Regions from separate parts of the Micromonospora sp. NPDC049151 genome, predicted to be linked through region 2. Evidence: predicted binding sites of a transcription regulator. Region 2 holds the regulator's gene; the other holds the start of a gene.

Region 1 (6,338 bases), on a different contig from region 2:
CGAACTGCTTGAGCGGCTCGGGCACCAGGTCGACGACGAGTCCGCCGACGGCGACGAGCGGAGCGGACCGGGGGCCGGTCAGGACCGCCACGGGTTCGGCGGCGCCGAGTGCCACCACTGCGGCGACGACACCGGCCGACGCCGCCCGGCGGCGGGAGAGGGTGCTCACGGCACCCAGTCTGATCGACCCGCCGGTGCGGCTGCCAATTCCGTCAGCGTTCCGTAAGGACATACGCGTCAGGGCACACCACCTGTCGGTGGTGTGCCCTGACGTCGGGGCGTACTGCTCGGGTCAGAAGCCCGGGCCGTGCTGGTGGCCGTGGCCGTGCGAGTGGCCGTGCCCACCGGCGGCCGGCTCCGGCTCGGCCGGCTTCTCCACCACGAGGCTCTCGGTGGTGAGCAGCAGGCCGGCGATCGAGGCGGCGTTGCTGACCGCGTTGCGGGTCACCTTCACCGGGTCGATGATGCCGGACTTGGCCAGGTCGACGTACTCGCCGGTGGCGGCGTCGAGGCCGTGGCCCCAGTCCTGGCCGACGACCTTCTGCACCACGACGTAGCCGTCGTGGCCGGCGTTCTGGGCGATCCAGCGCAGCGGCTCGACCAGCGACTTGCGCACGATCGAGACGCCGACCTTCTCGTCACCGGTGAAGCCCAGGTCGTCGTCGAGCGCCGGCAGGATCTGGGCCAGGGCGGCGCCGCCACCCGGGACCGTGCCCTCCTCGACCGCGGCCTTGGTCGCGGCGATGGCGTCCTCGATGCGGTGCTTGCGCTCCTTCATCTCGACCTCGGTGGCCGCGCCGACCTTGATCACGGCGATGCCGCCGGAGAGCTTCGCCAGCCGCTCGGCCAGCTTCTCCCGGTCCCACTCGGAGTCGGAGGCCTCGATCTCCTTGCGGATCTGCGCGACCCGGTCGGCGACCTCGGCGGCCTGGCCGCCACCGTCGACGACTGTGGTGTTCTCCTTGTCGACCACGACGCGCCGGGCGGTGCCGAGCACCTCCAGGCCGACCTGGTCGAGCTTGTAGCCCAGCTCCGGGGCGACCAGCTCGGCGCCGGTCAGGATCGCCATGTCCTGGAGCATCGCCTTGCGGCGGTCACCGAAGCCGGGGGCCTTGACCGCGCAGACCTTGACGGTCTTGCGCAGCGCGTTGACCACGAGCGTCGACAGGGCCTGGCCCTCGACGTCCTCGGCGACGATGAGCAGCGGCTTGTTGTTCTGGAGGACCTTCTCCAGCAGCGGCAGCAGCTCCTCGATCGCCGAGATCTTCTGGGTGGTGATCAGGATGTACGGGTCCTCCAGGACCGCCTCCTGCGCCTCCAGGTCGGTGACGAAGTTCGGGGAGATGAAGCCCTTGTCGAACTGGAGACCCTCGGTCACCTCCAGCTCGGTGGTGAGCGCGGAGCCCTCCTCGACGGTGATGACGCCGTCGCGGCCGACCTTCTCCATCGCCTCGGCGATCAGCTCGCCGATCGCGGCGTCCTGCGCGGAGACGGTGGCGACGTGCGCGATCGACTCCTTGCTGGAGACCTCGACGGCCTTGCCGAGCAGCGCCTCGGAGACCTTGGCGGCCGCCGCGTCGATGCCCCGCTTCAGACCGGTCGGGTTGGTGCCGGCGGCCACGTTGCGCAGGCCCTCGCGGACCATGGCCTGGGCCAGCACGGTGGCGGTGGTGGTCCCGTCGCCGGCGACGTCGTTGGTCTTGGTCGCCACCTCCTTGACCAGCTGCGCGCCGAGGTTCTCGTACGGGTTGGTGAGCTCGATCTCCTTGGCGATGGTCACGCCGTCGTTGGTGATCGTGGGCGCACCGAACTTCTTGTCCAGGACGACGTTGCGCCCGCGCGGGCCGAGGGTGACCTTCACCGCGTCCGCGAGGGCGTTGACACCGTGCTCGAGCAGGTGCCGGGCATCGTCCGAGAAGCTGAGGATCTTCGCCATCAGTATCCCTTCGAAGCGACGTTGCCCCGGCCCGGCGAGCCGGACCGGGGCAACGACACTGATCGGTTGCTTACTTCTCGATGACCGCGAGGACGTCGCGGGCGGAGAGCACCAGGTACTCCTCGCCGGCGTACTTGACCTCGGTGCCGCCGTACTTCGAGTAGAGGACGGTGTCGCCGACCTTCACGTCGATCGGCACGCGGTTGCCCTTGTCGTCGATCCGGCCCGGGCCGACAGCGCGGACGGTGCCCTCCTGCGGCTTCTCCTTGGCGGTGTCGGGGATCACGATGCCCGAGGCGGTGGTGGTCTCGGCCTCGTTCGCCTGGACCACGATGCGGTCCTCGAGCGGCTTGATCGCAACCTTGGTCGCGGTAGTCACGGGCATACCCTCCCGGGTACTTGGTGTCGTTGCCGGCCGGCATGCCGACCAGCGTCAATCTGCCACATGCCACCGGGCGGGGCCGTCGTCGCGGGTGCCGGTCCGCCTGGCGCTCAACCCCCGGGCACGAGGCTCGGGCGTTGGCACCCTCAGGGTGAGAGTGCTAATCGCAGGTTATTCCTCGGCTAGCACTCCGTCAAGGAGAGTGCCAACGCGTCGCCCTCCGTGTCGCGCCGGAACCGGCCCGGGAGAATGGGCGCGTGGATCTCGACCAGCTCGCCGTGCTGCGTACCCCCGAGGGGTCGGCGGCGCTCGCCGCGGCCGGGCGGGTGGCCGGCGGCGACCCGCTGGCGGCGGCGGCCGCGCTGCGCTCGGCCGGGATCCCGGGCGACCTCGCCGCCGCCGCGCTCACCCAGGCGGAGCTGCGCCGCCGGGCGGCGGGCAAGTTCGGCCCGGCCGCCGCCGGGATGTTCCTCACCCGGGCGGGACTGGAGCAGGCCACCCGCCGCGCGGTCGCCGACCGGCGGGCCGCGCGGCTGCGGGCCGCGGGCGTGACCACGCTCGCCGACCTGGGGTGCGGCCTGGGCGCCGACGCGCTCGCCGCGGGCCGCGCCGGCATCCGGGTGTACGCGGTGGAGGCCGATCCGCTGACTGCCGCGATGGCCGCCGCGAACGCCGAGGCGGCCGGGCTCGCCGGCCTGGTGACTGTCGAGTGCGGCGACGCCACGGCCTTCGACGTGACGGGTGTCGACGCCGTGTTCTGCGATCCGGCGCGGCGGCGGGCCGGCACCGGGCGGCGCGTGTTCGACCCGAACGCCTACTCGCCACCGTGGGACTTCGTCACCGGCCTGGCCGCGCGGGTGCCGCGCACAGTGGTCAAGGTGGCGCCCGGGCTGGACCACGCGCTGATCCCGGCCGGCGCCGAGGCGGAGTGGGTGAGCGTGGACGGCGACCTGGTCGAGGCGGCGCTGTGGTGCGGCGAGCTGGCCGGCGTCCCCCGCCGAGCCACCCTGCTGCGCGAGAAGGAAGGGCCCCTTCTTAACGCCTCCGGTAGTAAAAGGGTCCCTTCCTATCACCTCACCGGCACCGGCGCGGCCGAGGCGGAGGTGGGGCCGGTCCGGCGCTTCCTGTACGACCCGGACCCGGCGGTGGTCCGCGCCCACCTGGTCGCCGAGCTGGCCACCGACCTGGACGCCACGCTCGCCGACCCGTCGATCGCCTACCTGTACGCCGACGAGGCCCGGCCCACCCCGTTCGCCCGCTGTATGGAGATCACCGACGTGCTGCCGTTCTCGTTGAAGCGGCTGCGCGCCCTGCTGCGGGAGCGGCGGGTCGGCCGGGTGGAGATCCGCAAGCGCGGGTCGGCGCTGGAGCCGGAGAAGCTGCGCCGTGACCTGCGGCTGTCCGGCGACGAGGCGGCCGGCCTGACGCTGACCCGGGTCGCGGGCAACCCCACAGTGCTCGTCTGCCGGCCGGTTCCGGCCGGCGGCTGACCCGGCACGCGGTTTCGGCTCGCGCCCGGTCCCCGGCCGGGCTAGCTTGAGCCGGTGGCTGGCCCTGGCACTCCGGCGATCGCGTTGCTGAGCAAGCGGAAGATCGCGCACAGCACCCACACCTACGACGTCTCGCCGGACGCGCCGAACTACGGCGCGCTCGTCGCCGCCGCGCTCGGGGTGGCGCCGGAGCGGGTGTTCAAGTCGCTCGTCACCGAGGTCGACGGCGGGCTGACCGTGGCGGTGGTGCCGGTGACCGGTGAGCTGGACCTGAAGGCGCTCGCCGCCGCGGCCGGCGGCAAGCGGGCGACGATGGCGGACCGGGCCGTGGCCGAGCGGGCGACCGGATACGTGCGCGGCGGGATCAGCCCGCTCGCGCAGCGCAAGCGGCTACCGACGGTCATCGACGCCTCCGCGCTGGCGCACCCGACGGTGTACGTCTCGGCGGGGCGGCGCGGCCTCCAGGTGCAGCTCGCGCCGACGGATCTGGTGGCGCTCACCGGGGCGGCGACGGCATCGATCGCCGCCGTCTGAGCGGGCGCGTGACGGTGCGTGTGGGAGCGTTCCCGGTGCACCCCTCCCGGCGGTGTCTCGCGGGTGACAACCGCGTTGCTGAATTGTTACCGCCGCCAACAAACTTCTGACCTCGGCAGTCTTGCGGCGCATGGGTGACGGGGAATACGTTGCCGGGCACAACAAAACATCACCACTCCCCCACCTCCGAAAGGACCCTGCACATGCGCAAGGGCTTCCTCACCTTCGCGGCCGTCGGTCTCCTCGCGACCGGCAGCATGGCCGCCTGCGGCGACGACGGCGGCTCCTCGAACGAGGCCGGCGGCTCCAACGCCAAGAAGCCGAAGATCGGCGTGATCCTGCCGGACAGCAAGTCCTCCGCCCGCTGGGAGGGCGCGGACCGCAAGTACCTGGAGGCGGCGTTCAAGGCCGCCGGCGTCGACTACACGATCCAGAACGCCCAGGGCGACAAGTCCGCCTTCTCCACCATCGCCGACGGCATGCTGACCAGCGGCGTCACCGCGCTCATGATCGTCAACCTGGACTCCGGCACCGGCAAGGCCGTGCTGGAGAAGGCCAAGTCGCAGGGCGTGGCCACTATCGACTACGACCGGCTGACGCTGGGCGGCTCGGCCCAGTACTACGTCAGCTTCGACAACGAGGCGGTCGGCAAGCTCCAGGGCGAGGGATTGAGCAAGTGCCTCACCGACAAGGGCGCGCAGAAGCCGAAGATCGCCTACCTGAACGGCTCCCAGACCGACAACAACGCCACCCTGTTCAAGAACGGCTACGACTCGATCCTCAAGCCGAAGTTCGACGCGGGTGAGTACACGAAGGGCCCGGACCAGAACGTCCCGGACTGGGACAACGCGCAGGCCGGCGTGATCTTCGAGCAGATGCTCACCCAGGAGAAGGGCAAGATCGACGGCGTCCTGGCCGCCAACGACGGCCTGGGCAACGCGGCCATCTCCGTACTGAAGAAGAACCAGCTCAACGGCAAGGTGCCGGTGACCGGCCAGGACGCCACGGTCCAGGGCCTGCAGAACATCCTCGCCGGTGACCAGTGCATGACCGTCTACAAGGCGGTCAAGAAGGAGGCGGACGCCGCCGCCGACCTGGCCATCGCACTCGCCAAGGGCGAGCGCAAGGACACCGGCCAGACGGTCAAGGACCCGGAGGGCAAGCGGGACGTCCCGTCCGTGCTGCTGGAGCCCAAGGCCATCTACAAGGACAACGTCAAGGACGTGGTGGCCGACGGCTACGTCACCAAGGAAGAGCTCTGCACCGGCGCCTTCGCCAAGCTCTGCACCGACGCCGGCGTGAGCTGACCCAGCTGACCCACCCGGCTCAAGCGACGCCCGGTACGGGGGAACCCGTGCCGGGCGGCGCCCGCGCCGGACGGGATCCGAGACCTCCCTCCGCCCAAAGGAGAACCCCGTGTCCGCAACCCCCCTGCTGGAGCTACGCGGGATCGACAAGAGCTTCGGTCCCGTCCAGGTGCTGCGCGACGTCGCCTTCGCCGCGCACCCGGGCGAGGTGACCGCCCTCGTCGGCGACAACGGCGCCGGCAAGTCGACCCTGGTCAAGTGCATCAGCGGTATCCACCCCACCGACGCCGGCGAGTTCCTCTTCGACGGCCGGCCGGTGACCATCAACAGCCCCCGCGACGCCGCCGACCTCGGGATCGAGGTGGTCTACCAGGACCTCGCGCTCTGCGACAACCTCGACATCGTGCAGAACATGTTCCTCGGCCGGGAGAAGCGCAGCGGCATCGTGCTCGACGAGCCGACCATGGAGCAGATGGCCGCCGAGACGCTCGCCGGACTGAGCGTGCGCACCGTGAAGTCGCTGCGCCAGCACGTGGCCAGCCTCTCCGGCGGCCAGCGGCAGACCGTCGCCATCGCCAAGGCCGTGCTCTGGAACAGCCGGCTCGTCATCCTGGACGAGCCGACCGCCGCGCTCGGCGTCGCGCAGACCGCCCAGGTGCTGGAACTGGTCCGCCGGCTGGCCGACAACG
Region 2 (6,338 bases):
CGATCCGGAACACCGTCTCCGGCCCGAGCGCGGTGTCGTTGCCGGTGTCGCCGACGGCGCACGTCCACAGCGGCCGGTCGGCCCGGTGCAGGGCGGCCGAAACCGCCGGGATCCGCCCGGTGGCCTGGGCCTGGCGGACCATCCGGCCGAGCCGGTCGGACACGTCGGTCATCGGCAGAGCATCGGGCCGAGTGGCGCGCCGCCGAGCAGGTGGGCGTGCACGTGGAAGACCTCCTGGCCGCCGTACGGGCCGGTGTTGAACATCAGCCGGAACCCGTCCACGGTCAGGCCCTCCTCCTCGGCCACCACGGCGGCGGTCTGGAGCACCTCGCCGGCCAGCTCGGGTGCGCCCTGGGCCAGCGTGGCCACGTCCGCGTAGTGCTCCTTCGGGATCACCAGCACGTGGGTGGGCGCCTTCGGGTCGATGTCGCGGAAGGCCAGCGTGGTGGCGGTCTCGCGGACGATGGTGGCCGGGATCTCCCCGGCGACGATCCGGCAGAAGAGGCAGTCCATCGCAGCAGTGTAAGGAGAGGGCGCAGAGCGCGGCGGGGGCACCGCCGGACGGACCGGCCCGGTGCGGCAGGATGGCCGCCATGACGGGACGGGCGGTGCTGGTGACGGGGGCCTCGCGGGGCATCGGGCGGGCGGTGGCGCGGGCGTTCGCCGCGAGCGGGGACCGGGTGGCGATCCACCACCGGGACTCGGCCGAGCTGGCCGGGCGGCTGCGCGCCGAACTGCCCGGTGACGGGCACGTCGTGGTCCGCGCGGACATGGCCGACCCCGACGCGGTACGCGCCATGGTGGACGAGGCGGCCCAGCGGCTCGGCGGCCTCGACGTGCTGGTGAACAACGCCGGCGTGTTCGGGCCGGCCGATCCCCCGCACCCGGTCTTCGAGAGCAGCTACGAGCAGTGGCGGGCACGGTGGCGGGAGGTGCTGGACACCAACCTGGTCGGCGCCGCGAACGCCGCCTGGTGCGCCGCGCAGCACATGCGCGAACGCGGGGGCCGGATCGTGAACGTGTCGTCCCGGGGCGCGTTCCGGGGCGAGCCGGCCAACCCGGCGTACGGGGCCAGCAAGGCGGGGATGAACGCGATGGCCCAGTCGCTGGCGGTGGCGCTGGCGCCGTACGGCATCGGGGTGGCCTGCGTGGCACCCGGTTTCGTCGAGACCGACATGACGAACGAGCACCTGAAGGCCGAGCGGGGCGAGGCGGTACGCGCCCAGTCCCCGTTCCACCGGGTCGCCCGGCCGGAGGAGATCGCCGGGGCGGTGCACTGGCTGGCGAGCCCCGAGGCCGAGTGGGCGGCAGGCACGATCATCGACCTGAACGGCGCCTCCTACCTCCGCTCCTGACCCACCCCGACCCCGGCGGTCTTGCACTTTCAGCCCCGGCAAAACATCACAAAAGAGACGCCACGCGGGCCGAACCTGCAAGATCGACGCGTGCGGGGAGAACGCCGGGGGGGGGGTTACCAGTGGGTCAGGCGGGTGGCCAGGACTGTCAGGGCGGCCACGCCTGCTGTGGACGTGCGCAGGACCGTCGGGCCCAGGCGGACCGGGCGGGCACCCGCGTCGGTGAAGGTGGCCAGCTCGTGATCGGCGATGCCGCCCTCCGGCCCGACCACGAGCACGATCTCGCCGGCCGTCGGCAGGTCGACTGTGGTCAGCCGGTCCCGGGCGCCCTCGTGCAGCACGAACGCGCCGGCCGCACCGGCGATCCGGCGGGCCACCGAGGCGGTGGACTCGTCAGGTGCGCCGGCCACCACCGGCAGCCACGGGCGGCGGGCCTGCTTGGCCGCCTCCCGGGCGGTCGCGACCCACTTCTGCCGGGCCCGTTCGCCCCGTTCGCCGCGCCACTGCGCCACCGAGCGGGACGCCGCCCAGGGCACGATCTCGTCCACCCCGACCTCGGTCATCGCCTGCACGGCGAGTTCGCCCCGGTCGCCCTTGGCGATGCCCTGCACCACGACCAGCCGGGGCACCGGCGCGTCCGCGTACCCCCGGCTGGTGACCCGCAGGTCGAGCGTCCCGCGGCCGACGGCGGTGACCACGGCGGCGGCGGTGCCGCCCCGGCCGTCGGCGAGCAGCAGTTCCTCACCGACGCGCAGCCGCTGCACGGTGGCCGCGTGGTGGCCCTCCGGGCCGTCCAGCGTCAGCGTGTCAGCGGTGGGCAGCGCCTCGACCAGGAACAGCGGGGCGGACACCTCAGGCGTGCCCGTTGAAGGCGTCGCGCATCCGGGAGAAGAAGCCGCCCTGCTTGGTCAGCTCGGCGACCTCCTCGCCGCGCGTCTTGGCGAAGTCGCGCAGCATCCGCTCCTGGTCGGCGTCGAGCTTGGTCGGGGTACGCACGTCCAGGTGCACGTAGAGGTCACCCCGGCCGGTGCCGCGCAGGTGCGGTACGCCCCGGGCGCGCAGCCGCAGCGTGCTGCCGGGCTGGGTGCCGGGCTTGACGTCGACGGCTTCCTCGCTGTCCAGCGTCTTGATGGTCAGCCGGGTGCCGAGCGCGGCGGCGGTCATCGGGACGGTGACCCGGCAGTGCAGGTCGTCGCCCTTGCGGGAGTAGACGTCGTGCGGCCGCTCGTGGATCTCGACGTAGAGGTCACCAGCGGTGCCGCCACCCGGGCCGACCTCGCCCTGCTGGGCGAGCCGGATCCGCATGCCGTCCTCGACCCCGGCCGGGATCTTGACGGTCAGCGAGCGGCGGGTACGCACCCGGCCGTCACCGGCGCACGTCGGGCAGGGGTGCGGGATGGTGGTGCCGTAGCCCTGGCAGACGGTGCACGGCCGGGCGGAGACCACCTGGCCGAGGAAGGTCCGCTGCACCGACTGCACCTCGCCCCGGCCACCGCACGCCTCGCAGGTCGCCAGGTGGGTGCCGGCGGCGGTGCCGGCGCCGGAGCAGGTGGTGCAGAGCACAGCGGTGTCGACGGTGATCGGCGCCTCGACACCGAACGCGGTCTCGTTGAGATCCAGTTCCAGGCGCAGGATCGCGTCCGCGCCGGGGCGGGTACGCGGACGCGGCCCCCGGCTGCCGCCCGCGGCGCCGCCGAAGAACGCGTCCATGATGTCCTGGAAGCCGACGAACGGACCGGCGCCGCCGGGCCCGCCCGGACCGCCCATGCCACCGCCGCCCGGGGCGAGCGGGTCGCCACCCAGGTCGACGATCTGCCGCTTCCGGTCGTCCGAGAGGACCTCGTACGCGGCGTTGATGTCCTTGAACTTCTCCTGGGCCTCCGGGTCCGGATTGACGTCCGGGTGGAACTGCCGCGCCAGCTTGCGGTAGGCGCGCTTGATCTCGTCGTCGGAGGCGTCCCGGCTCACGCCGAGAATGCCGTAGTAGTCCCTGGCCACTGCGTTAGGTGTCCTCATGTTCGTCTCGCGTCGCTCCGGTCGTCGGCCGGAACCGGCCGTCGGCCCTGACTGGTCAGTTCTGGGCCAGCAGTTCGCCCACGTAGCGTGCCACGGCTCTCACCATGGCGATATTGCCGGGGTAGTCCATCCGGGTCGGCCCGAGCACGCCGAGACCACCGACGATCGTGCTGCCCGGTCCGTAGCCGGTGCTGACCACCGAGGCGGCCCGCAGGTTGTCGAATTCGTTCTCGTCGCCGATGAGCACCCGGGTGGTGCTCGGCTCCGTCTCGCCGATCAGCTTGAGCAGTACGACCTCTTCTTCGAGCGCCTCCAGGATGGGCCGCAGCGAACCCTGGAAGTCGAGCAGGCCACCCCGGGTGAGGTTGGCCTGCCCGGCCAGCGCGAGGCGTTCCTCGTGCCGTTCCACGAGGGTTTCCAGCAGCACTGTGGAGAGCGTCGTCATGGCCGGGCGCAGATGCGGCGCGGACTCCTCGACGAGCGCCTGCACCAGCGGCGGCGTCTCGGCGAGCTGGCAGCCGACGAGTTTCTCGTTCACCAGCCGGCGCAGGTCGGTCACGTCGTCGGCGGGCACCGGGGCGGGCAGCTCGACCAGCCGCTGCTCGACCCGGCCGGTGTCGGCGATCATGACGACCATCAGCCGGGTGGTGGAGATCGGCACCAGCTCCAGGTGGCGCACCTTGGAGCGGGCCAGGCTCGGGTACTGCACCACGGCGACCTGCCGGGTGAGCTGCGCGAGCAGCCGGACCGTGCGGTGCACCACGTCGTCCAGGTCGACGGCGCCGACGAGGAAGCGCTCGATCGCCCGACGCTCGGCCGGGCTCAGCGGCTTGACCCGGGAGAGCCGGTCGACGAAGAGGCGGTAGCCGCGGTCGGTGGGCACCCGGCCGGCGCTGGTGTGCGGCTGCCGGATGTAGCCCTCCTCCTCCAGCACCGCCATGTCGTTGCGCACGGTGGCCGGCGAGACACCGAGCTGGTGCCGTTCGACGAGGGCCTTGCTGCCGACCGGCTCCTGCGTGGCGACGTAGTCCTCGACGATCGCGCGCAGCACGGCGAGTTTGCGGTCGTCGAGACCCATGTCCCACCTCCTGACGCAGCTCGGTCGGGCCGGCGCGCGACATCCGCCGGGCGGCTGGCACTCGACTGTAGCGAGTGCCAGTCTACGTCGGCACCCCCGCCGACGCGACGAGCGCCTGACGGACCCGCGGTGCGGCCCGCCACACGGCCCGGCCCGATCGGCCCGAACAGCCGGTCATCGTCGGTCTGTGTCGCTCTGGTGCGAGTTGACCCGTGCACCTACCGTGGCGACCATGACTGAACCTCCTCGCCCACCGGGGGCAGGGGACTACGGACCCCAGCCCGACCCGTCGGCGCCATACGGCTCGTCGCCGGGCAGCGAACCGCCCACCGCTCCACTGTCCGGGGCTCCGGGTGCCGGCGGCTATCCCCCGCCCGGCGACTATCCGCCTCCGGGCGGCTACCCCCCGCCGGGCGGCACGCCCGGCTACGGCGCCGGCTACCCCGCCGGTGGCGGCTACGGCCCCGCCGGATACGCGAACAGCGACGAGAAGACGTGGGCCCTGGTGGCGCACTTCGGCGGCGCGGCCGGTGTCATCGTCGGCGGCGGCCTGCTCGGCTGGGTCGCCCCGCTGATCGCGATGATGACCCGGGGTCAGCAGTCGCCGACCGTCCGCGCCCACGCGGTCTCGGCGCTGAACTTCCAGATCACCTGGACCATCGCCAGCGTGCTCGCCTGGGTGATCACGGTCATCACCTGCGGGATCCTGTTCTTCGTCCCGATGCTGGTCTGGCTGGTGCCGCTGATCTTCGGGATCATCGGCGGGGTCAAGGCCAACGAGGGCGTGCTCTACCGCTATCCGATGACCTACAACTTCGTCAAGTGACACCGCCGGCCGGCCGAGGGGGCGGCCGGCCGGTGCCGGTCACGGCAGCAGGTCGCGTACCACCGCGTCGGCCAGCAGCCGGCCGCGCAGCGTCAGCACCACAAGCCCTCGCGCGTACGCCCCGGCGTCGAGCAGCCCGGCGTCCCGGGCCCGCTCGGCGCCCGTCCGGCCGCCGGCGTCCAGCACGTCCAGCGGCAGCCCGGAGGCGAGCCGCACCCGCAGCATCACGTCCTCCATGTGCTGTTCGCCCGGGCTGAGCTGTTCCCGGGCCAGTGCGGGCGAGGCGCCCTCGGCCAGCCGCGCCGCGTACGCGCTCGGGTGCTTGACGTTCCACCAGCGCACGCCGCCGACGTGGCTGTGCGCCCCCGGGCCCAGGCCCCACCAGTCGGCGCCGGTCCAGTAGAGCAGGTTGTGCCGGCACCGGGCCGCCGCCGAGCGGGCCCAGTTCGACACCTCGTACCAGGAGAATCCGGCCGCGCCGAGCGCCTCCTCCGCGGCCAGGTAACGGTCCGCCGCCACATCGTCGGAGGGGTACGGCAGCTCGCCCCGGCGCATCCGCGCGGCCAGCCGGGTGCCGTCCTCCACGATCAGGGCGTACGCGCTGACGTGGTCCACCCCGGCGTCGACCACCTGGGCCAGCGAGGTGGCGAAGTCCTCTGCTGTCTCGCCCGGCGTGCCGTAGATCAGGTCCAGGTTGACGTGCTCGAACCCGGCGTCGCGGGCCTCCAGCGCGGCGGCGGCGGCCCGGCCCGCGCTGTGCCGCCGGTCGAGCACCGCGAGCACCCCCGGCGCGGCGGACTGCATGCCCAGCGAGATCCGGGTGTAGCCGGCCGCCCGCAGCGTCTTGAGCGACTCCGGGCTCACCGACTCGGGGTTGGCCTCGGTGGTCACCTCGGCGTCGGCGGCCAGCCCCCAGACGCGGTCGATGCCGTCGAGGATCCGGGCCAGGTCGTCGGCGGGCAGCAGGGTCGGCGTGCCGCCGCCGACGAACACGGTGTCCACCCGCTGCGGCGGCGAGTCGCCCAGCACCCGGGCGGCCAGCGCCAGTTCGGCCAGCACGGAG

What was found. The regulator HrcA, encoded in region 2, represses chaperone genes, less so after heat shock. The targets are predictions, from matches to a motif close to GGTTNGCACNCTCNNNNNGAGNGTGCNAACC.
Region 1: groES (co-chaperone GroES) is a predicted target of HrcA. The motif match lies at 2,454-2,484, and genes of this name have one in related genera.

Annotation. Positions count from the first base shown of each region.
Region 1 is NZ_JBEZDP010000015.1:74,203-80,540, reverse strand. It holds gene AB0B20_RS18755 (molybdopterin-dependent oxidoreductase) at 1-169, opposite strand, end outside; gene groL (chaperonin GroEL) at 293-1,936, opposite strand; gene groES (co-chaperone GroES) at 2,007-2,321, opposite strand; gene AB0B20_RS18740 (class I SAM-dependent methyltransferase) at 2,576-3,808, shown strand; gene ybaK (Cys-tRNA(Pro) deacylase) at 3,863-4,342, shown strand; gene AB0B20_RS18730 (substrate-binding domain-containing protein) at 4,546-5,649, shown strand; gene AB0B20_RS18725 (ATP-binding cassette domain-containing protein) at 5,759-6,338, shown strand, end outside.
Region 2 is NZ_JBEZDP010000009.1:214,844-221,181, forward strand. It holds gene AB0B20_RS13760 (serine hydrolase domain-containing protein) at 1-172, opposite strand, end outside; gene AB0B20_RS13765 (histidine triad nucleotide-binding protein) at 169-513, opposite strand; gene AB0B20_RS13770 (SDR family oxidoreductase) at 594-1,355, shown strand; gene AB0B20_RS13775 (16S rRNA (uracil(1498)-N(3))-methyltransferase) at 1,472-2,206, opposite strand; gene dnaJ (molecular chaperone DnaJ) at 2,208-3,353, opposite strand; gene hrcA (heat-inducible transcriptional repressor HrcA) at 3,427-4,449, opposite strand; gene AB0B20_RS13790 (DUF4870 domain-containing protein) at 4,682-5,275, shown strand; gene hemW (radical SAM family heme chaperone HemW) at 5,315-6,338, opposite strand, start outside.